2 regions of the Bacillus mexicanus genome follow, and region 1 is predicted to be linked to the other one. Evidence: riboswitches for the same ligand, from Rfam matches in the RefSeq annotation. Region 1 holds a riboswitch; the other holds the start of a gene.
What was found. Region 1 has a riboswitch for thiamine pyrophosphate ahead of thiC (phosphomethylpyrimidine synthase ThiC). Riboswitches for the same ligand answer to the same signal wherever they lie in the genome.

Region 2: another riboswitch for thiamine pyrophosphate. It lies ahead of tenA (thiaminase II); the one in region 1 lies ahead of thiC (phosphomethylpyrimidine synthase ThiC).

Annotation. Positions count from the first base shown of each region.
Region 1 is NZ_JBCEYV010000001.1:1,774,270-1,778,182, reverse strand. Features, by position in the region: tRNA gene AAGG74_RS09585 (tRNA-Leu) at 1-52, shown strand, start outside; tRNA gene AAGG74_RS09580 (tRNA-Leu) at 293-374, shown strand; gene AAGG74_RS09575 (hypothetical protein) at 710-913, shown strand; gene AAGG74_RS09570 (spore coat protein) at 965-1,228, opposite strand; gene AAGG74_RS09565 (Type 1 glutamine amidotransferase-like domain-containing protein) at 1,346-2,047, shown strand; TPP riboswitch at 2,107-2,214, shown strand; gene thiC (phosphomethylpyrimidine synthase ThiC) at 2,346-3,913, shown strand, end outside.
Region 2 is NZ_JBCEYV010000001.1:1,507,483-1,511,395, forward strand. Features, by position in the region: gene thiO (glycine oxidase ThiO) at 1-923, opposite strand, end outside; gene tenI (thiazole tautomerase TenI) at 907-1,524, opposite strand; gene tenA (thiaminase II) at 1,502-2,209, opposite strand; TPP riboswitch at 2,290-2,398, opposite strand; gene AAGG74_RS08175 (monovalent cation:proton antiporter family protein) at 2,459-3,913, opposite strand, start outside.

The sequences.
Region 1 (3,913 bases):
AATCCTGCGGTAGGTGACTACCGTGCCGGTTCAAGTCCGGCCCTCGGCACCAATTTTACTTACAGGGTAAGAAGAATTGGTGTTTTATTATTTTAAATCATCGTATTAATGATCTACATAAGTAGATCATTTTTTGTTGTATTGATTTATCATTAAGCTCTAAGCTATTGTATTTAGCTAAGTCTTTTGATACTTTTTTATTATATTTCGAAGAAAACTTTTTCGAGAAGTGTTGACACTTTATAAGAACCATGATATATTTATATTCGTCGGTTAGATACGACAAATATTTGCCGGTGTGGCGGAATTGGCAGACGCGCACGACTCAAAATCGTGTTCCTTCTGGAGTGCCGGTTCGACCCCGGCCACCGGTATACGAAAAACCCGTTTCTTATATAGAAACGGGTTTTTATATTATTCAAAGAAAAGAAGTCTATAATAGCCTTTGTATTATTCACTCAGCGTATTGGTTTATGCTATCTTCTAATACCTCTCCAAGCTCTTCTCGCCTCTTCTTTCTCTAAAATTCTATCTGCTTTTTCAGCACCGACTCCCGTACTTGTTGCAAGCTTATAAAAAAATGACATGTTACATTTTCTTTTTTTTAACAGGTATACGCCAAACGAAAAGCTTTGTTTGGTTCATACTTTTTTTATTATTCGTTCGGTCTTCGGACACACTAGAAATAATATTGAAAGCAAAGGAGCGGATTGGAATGAACAAAGAAAGTATGGTTGCTGATGAATTACACAGAATGTTTTTGGCTGGTGAGCTGCAAATCACGGTAGAGGAGGATATAAATCATATTTCAGAAAGGCTGAGAAACGGTGAGATCAGCTTAAATCGATTGAGTGGTGAAGACGTGTTTATAAAAGAAACAATAAACGAGGCATTAAGAAGAGTGGAGCAATAAAATAAAAGAGACGATGTCTTATAAACGAGACATCGTCTTTTTGGTATGACTTTAGGACAGTTCATTGCATAGTAAATGTGAATTGATTTGAACTGGTTTACCTAGGAGCCAGCCTTTTTCCAACAGAAGGTCAGACAGTTCTCCATGCAGATGAACAGCTGCATCTAATTGATCATGCAGCGCTGTTCGAAGGTGAGGGTTTGCGGTTTCTGTTATGGCTGCAGAAAATAGTTTTATGCTGGTTCTTATTGTTAGTAAGCAATCAAGAATTGTTACAGGTATAATCAGGGCTAAGGAATTGTTCAATGGCTTCATCTCCTAATAATGTCAGGGGGACTTTATTTTTTAGATTCTCCTGCTTCGAAACTATTTACCCCTGCCATTTATATAAAATGCTATAATGAAAAACAAATTTTAATGGGGAGTGGGTTGATGAAACAGACGATTGCGATGGGCGGCGGGGGTTTTTCGATGGAGCCGGAAAATTTGTCCCTCGATCAATATATCCTCAATCAAGCGGAACGGAAGTCACCACGCATTTGTTTTTTGCCAACAGCGAGCGGTGATTCCCGAAACTATGTGCAGCGGTTTTATCAAGCATTTCAAACACTGGACTGTGTGCCGTCTCATTTATCCTTATTTAAGCCGCCATCAACAGATTTACCTTCTTTTGTAATGGAAAAGGACGTGATTTATGTCGGCGGGGGAAATACGCGGAATATGCTGGTGTTATGGAAGGAATGGGGGCTGGATCTTATTCTCAGAGAAGCGTGGAAAAATGGTGTGGTTTTAGCTGGATTAAGTGCCGGTGCGATCTGCTGGTTTGAAGAAGGAGTGACGGATTCAGCCGGGCCGTTGACAAGTATGAAAAGTTTAGGTTATTTGCAAGGAAGTTTTTGTCCTCATTATGACGGTGAAAAGGATCGTAGACCGATATACCATCAGCTGATATCTAACGGATTTTTGTGCGATGGCTATGCGGCAGATGACGGGGCGGCTCTCCATTTTGTAAATGATCAGCTGTTTCAGACTGTGAGTTCAAGACCAGCTGCAAAAGCATATCAGGTAACGATGGGAGAACAGAACATTAATGAAACCCCGCTGCCTGTCAAATATTTAGATTTAATTAACTGAATATTTTATACATTTTTCTTTTTTTTTAGTTCGTTTTATGTTAAGATGGGTGCGAAATTAATAGTTACTGGGGGTGCCCGCTTTCGGGCTGAGAGAGAAGGTAAGCTTCTTAACCCTTTGGACCTGATCTGGTTCGTACCAGCGTAGGGAAGTAGAGAAATTGTTTTTATTATTGCCGTGCTGGGTAATAATATGTTTCTTTCTGACTGTAACCGGGTTCATTCATTTGAATCCGGTTTTTTGTGCTGGTTATGGGCTTGATTTTGTCCTTTCAAACGTAGAGAGGAGAAGAGCAGTGATGAAAAACAATTCAGTGCAGCAAGCCAACATGTCGATTATGTCGAGTTTTTCGGGAAGCAAAAAAGTATATGTGGAGGGTTCTTCTGCAGACATTCGTGTTCCGATGAGGGAAATTGCCTTAAGTCCGACGACAGGGACGTTCGGCGAAGAAGAGAACGCCCCTGTGCGTGTCTATGATACAAGCGGACCTTATACGGACCATGATGTGACGATTAATATTGAAGAAGGATTAAAGCCGCTTCGGCAAAAGTGGATTACAGATCGCGGCGATATTGAAGAATATGAAGGACGGGCTGTTAAACCAGAAGATAACGGTTATAAAAAAGCGAGTCCAAACGTAAGGTATCCAGGTCTAAAGCGTAAACCGCTGAGAGCGAAAGCAGGACAAAATGTCACACAAATGCACTACGCAAAAAAGGGAATGATTACACCTGAGATGGAGTTTATCGCCATTCGTGAGCATGTACCTCCTGAATTTGTCAGAGACGAGGTAGCCAGCGGCCGGGCGATCATCCCTTCAAATATTAATCATCCTGAAAGTGAACCGATGATTATCGGTCGGAATTTTCATGTGAAGATTAATGCGAATATTGGGAATTCAGCAGTTACGTCATCTATCGAAGAAGAGGTCGAAAAAATGACGTGGGCCATCCGCTGGGGAGCGGATACGATGATGGATCTTTCTACTGGAAAAGACATTCATACGACGCGTGAGTGGATTATCCGCAATTGCCCTGTGCCTGTGGGGACTGTTCCGATTTATCAGGCGCTTGAAAAAGTAAACGGCGTAGCGGAGGATTTAACGTGGGAAATTTATCGTGACACGCTGATCGAGCAGGCAGAGCAGGGTGTGGATTATTTTACGATTCACGCGGGTGTTTTGCTGCGGTATGTGCCGTTAACTGCGAAACGGACAACGGGAATCGTATCACGCGGAGGAGCGATTATGGCTCAGTGGTGTCTGGCTCATCATCAGGAAAGCTTTTTATACACTCATTTTGAAGAAATCTGTGAAATCATGAAAACGTATGATATTGCGTTTTCTCTTGGGGATGGTCTTCGCCCCGGATCAATCGCTGATGCTAACGACGAGGCGCAGTTTGCTGAATTAGAGACGCTTGGAGAGCTGACGCAAATCGCTTGGAAGCATGACGTTCAGGTGATGATTGAGGGGCCTGGGCATGTTCCGATGCATAAAATCAAAGAGAACGTCGATAAACAAATGGACATTTGTAAAGAAGCGCCTTTTTACACATTAGGCCCGCTGACGACAGATATTGCGCCGGGTTACGACCATATTACTTCAGCGATCGGAGCAGCGATGATTGGCTGGTATGGAACAGCGATGCTTTGTTATGTCACGCCGAAGGAGCATTTGGGGCTGCCTAACCGTGATGACGTTCGTGAAGGAGTCATTACATATAAAATTGCTGCGCACGCGGCAGACCTTGCAAAAGGGCATCCCGGAGCGCAAATACGGGATGATGCGTTATCGAAAGCCCGCTTTGAATTCCGCTGGCGAGACCAGTTTCATTTATCTCTTGATCCGGAAAGAGCGCTTGAATA
Region 2 (3,913 bases), 270 kb from region 1:
CCATCCATTGTCCCCGGCCGCAGCCCTGCCCAAAAACGATCCACCTTCATATTCTGAATGGCCGGCAGCATCGTTTTTGCTTTTTTCATTACTGATCCCACCCCGCCAAGATCCGGTGCTTCACTCCAGTCACCTGGCTTCATTGTCGCGCCGATTATCAGTCTGCCGCTTCTTCTTGGTACGATATAGCAATGATCATGGTAAAGGGTTTTCGTCAGCGGGATATCATCATTCCAAACCGACAGGCACTCCCCTTTCACAGGGAAAAATGAATGATTCAGCCCGAGCTGTTTAAAAAATGTTCCGCTCCATACCCCGCTGGCAATCACGACATGATCCGCCCGCACGTTACCTTTCGGCGTCTCGATAGATAGCGCTTCACCGTCACGTTCGACATGCAGGACAGGCGTATGCTCAAAAAACTCCGCTCCAAGCGCTTTCGCTGCTTTCGCATATGCCTTGCAAGCAAAATAAGGCTCAACATGTACATCATCCTGAATAAAGGCCGCTCCGAAAATGTCAGCAGCCGTATATGGCTCTGTATCTAACACTTCTTCCTTTGTATGCCAGCTGACAGAATCCAAATCATCCATCTTCCTCAGCCGCAGTACATCTTCTTCTGAAAACGCAAGCTTAAACATACCGCCGTTATGCTGTCTCATATCGATACCAGATAGTGTGTAAAGCTCTTCTCCAAGCCCTTTGTACAGGCGCTGGCTGTGCATGGCAAAGTCAAAAAACGCATCACGCTCCTCACACTCGGCATGGGCGCCAAGCATACCGGCAGCAGCGCTTGTTGTTCTGCCGCCTATTGCTCCGCTTTCAAACAATGCAATTTCTTTGTTTTCCTTTGCCACATGATAAGCAATCGCAGAACCGATCATTCCGCCTCCAATGACAACCGCATCATAATGCCTTTTCATAGCGCATCTCCTTTAACGTACAGGAGTATCGTCCGGCAGCTTCCAAAGGATCAGCGGAAGAAAAAATCCCCGACATGACAGCGATGCCGTCTGCACCTGCTTGTTTTACATCTCTTAACCTATCCGGCGTCATTCCGCCGATCGCGATAACCGGGATGGAAATCTGCTGTTTGATATCTGACAGCAAAGACACTCCTCGGCCTTCAAGACCCTTTTTGCAATCCGTTTTAAACACATGGCCGAACAGTACGTAGTCCGCATCTTCCTTTTCTGCTCGAAGTGCTTCCTCAAGTGAATGCACCGACCGCCCAATATGAAGATGAGGAAATTTGGCTCTGACCTGCTTTGGCGAAAAACTGCCGCTTGGCAGCTGCACGCGATGAATTGTAGAAAGAAGCGCAATATCCACCCGTTCATTCATGACGAGTTTTCGTTTATCTACACCGCCGTCAGAAATAAGCCTGAGCAGTTCCAAAATGTCGGCTGTCGATTTTGACCGTTCCCGAATGTGTATAAAATCAACTTCATTCTGAATCGCTATCATCGCTTTTGCTAACTGTTCAACCGGCTTACGATCATCAGTTATAGCGTGAAGCTCCACTTTCCTTCACCTCTTTTATATTGGGTTCAGACCAGCCTTCTTTTCGATAAGCCATTCCCCAAAATTGGTACTCGTAGAAACTCGAAATGACAAAATTTTCTTTCATCTTGATGCGCACTTCATCCGTGGCGTTTTCCGCCAGCTCATCGAAGCGATTGATTTGCTCTTCGACCTGCTGTCTGAACCAGTCACCGCCGTAAGTGCTGATCCACTTCTGATAAATGGGATGGCTCGGATCACACGTCAGCAATTTCTCACCGACTTCATAATATAGCCAATAGCAAGGCAGCAGTGCCGCTAAAATCTCGGCAAAATTCCCGCTCAAAACCGAACGGTACATATGGGATGTATAAGAATATGCCGTAGGAGACGGCTTAAACGCCTTTCGCTCTTGTTCACTGATTTCCAACAGCTCCGCAAACTCGCGATGAAGCGCCATTTCCGCTTCATATGTACCTTGGGCATGGCTTGCCATCCGTCCTGTTGTATAAAGATCCTTCGCATAAGCAGCGCCGAACGATTGCACCTTTGCAAAATGCGTTAAGTAATATGAATCCTGAAGCACATAGTATGTAAACCGGTCAATCGGAAGCGTCCCATCGCCAATTCCTTGAACAAACGGATGGACAAAACTCCCCTCCCACCATTGCGCGGCTGCCCTGCGGCATTCCTCTGAAAACGTCACACATCATTCCCCCTGCCTGATAAATAAAAAACCACTTTCCCGCAAGGAAAAGTGGTTTGGAATTGGCATAGTAAAATAACACAAATACCGCTCCACTTCCCTACGCAGGTCTGAACCTGTTCAAGTTATGAGGGTCTAAAAGTCACACTTTTATCTCAGCCCTTATGAAGGACACCCCTAGTGGTTATACGAATCATATTGAATTGTTCTGCACCTCTATATTAACACGAATCTCTGCTTGGTCAAGATTTATTCTTCCAATGTTTTCTTAAGTTCTGTTACATATTCCCGAGATCCGGTAACGATTAAGCGGTCTCCCAGTTTCAGCCTCGTATCTCCGTGAGGAACGATGCTGTCCACACCTCTGAAAATCCTGACAAAGATGACGTCACCCGTTAAAGGAAATTCCCGCAAAATCACACCGTCATATGTGCCGTTTTCCATATTCACTTGATACAGGGAAGACTCCTGGTTTGTAAGCAGGCTCATGACTCCCGGCGCTTCTATTAGCGCGCGAAGCAATGTTTTTGTTGACAGTAAAATAGAAAAAATGCTGATACCTTGCTCCTTCAGCGCAGCTTCATTATCCGGAGACCCTACGCTGGCAATGATTCTTTCTGTGCCTTTCTCTTTCGCAAATAACGCAATGTCCGTATTCATGTCTTCATTTCCAGTCGCGACAACGAGGATATCCGTATCAAAAATGCCGAGTGATTCAAGCGTCTCGCGTTCATAGTCAGAAACTGTTTCAACAGTAAAGACTGATTCTGACAGCTTTTCTTCCGCATTCTCTTGATAGACGTGTACAACACGCACATCATACTCTTCCTCCGGCAGTTCAAGAGTAACTGGCAATGTCATTTGATTTGCGCCGATAAACGTAATCGTCTTTTTCTCTTCCGTCTGCTTCTCCCGTTTATACAATTTCTTAAAGAAGACCGGCGAAAAAATACTGGCAATGACGGCTACTAATGTCAGCGCCCCTGACATATTAGCGCTGATGATGTGAAGCTGCTGGCCGATTGTCGCAGCGGCAATTACAAGCGAAAGCGTTGATGTCAGCAGAAAACCAGACGCTAAAACTGTTCGATTATCATACCACTTTTTCAAGTACAAGACAGGAATGATTTTGCTCACTAACAGTGCCAGAAGCAGAAGCGGAATCATGATTAAAATTTTCGGATCTTGGAAAAGAGTCCATATATCCAGCTTCACACCGACCATTACGAAAAAAATCGGAATTAAAAACCCATAGCCGAATGAATCCAGCTGCTGAACAAGTTCTTTGTTTGGCGAAAGAAGGGAAACGAGTACCCCAGCTAAGAAAGCGCCAAGGATATTTTCTGCTCCAAGTGATTCAGACAAAGCAACAAGTACGATGATTAACGTGAAAATGGCACGTGTTCCAATTTGAATCGTCCCTTTTGACATGGATTGAACAAAAGAGCGATGTTTGAAAACCCGGCCGAAAAAGTAAAGCACCACTCCGGCCGCAAACAAGATCATTAAGAGCCACATGTTTCCGCTGTCCTCTCCGTATAAAGAAGAAAAAACAGCTAAAAGAATCATCGTAGCCAAATCAGCAATAACAGCAATGAGCAAAATAATCTGGCCGATATTTGAATTCATGATTCGCTCTTCTTTTAACGTAGGAACGACAACGCCCAATGAAATGGTTGAAATAATGAGCGTCATTAAAAAAGC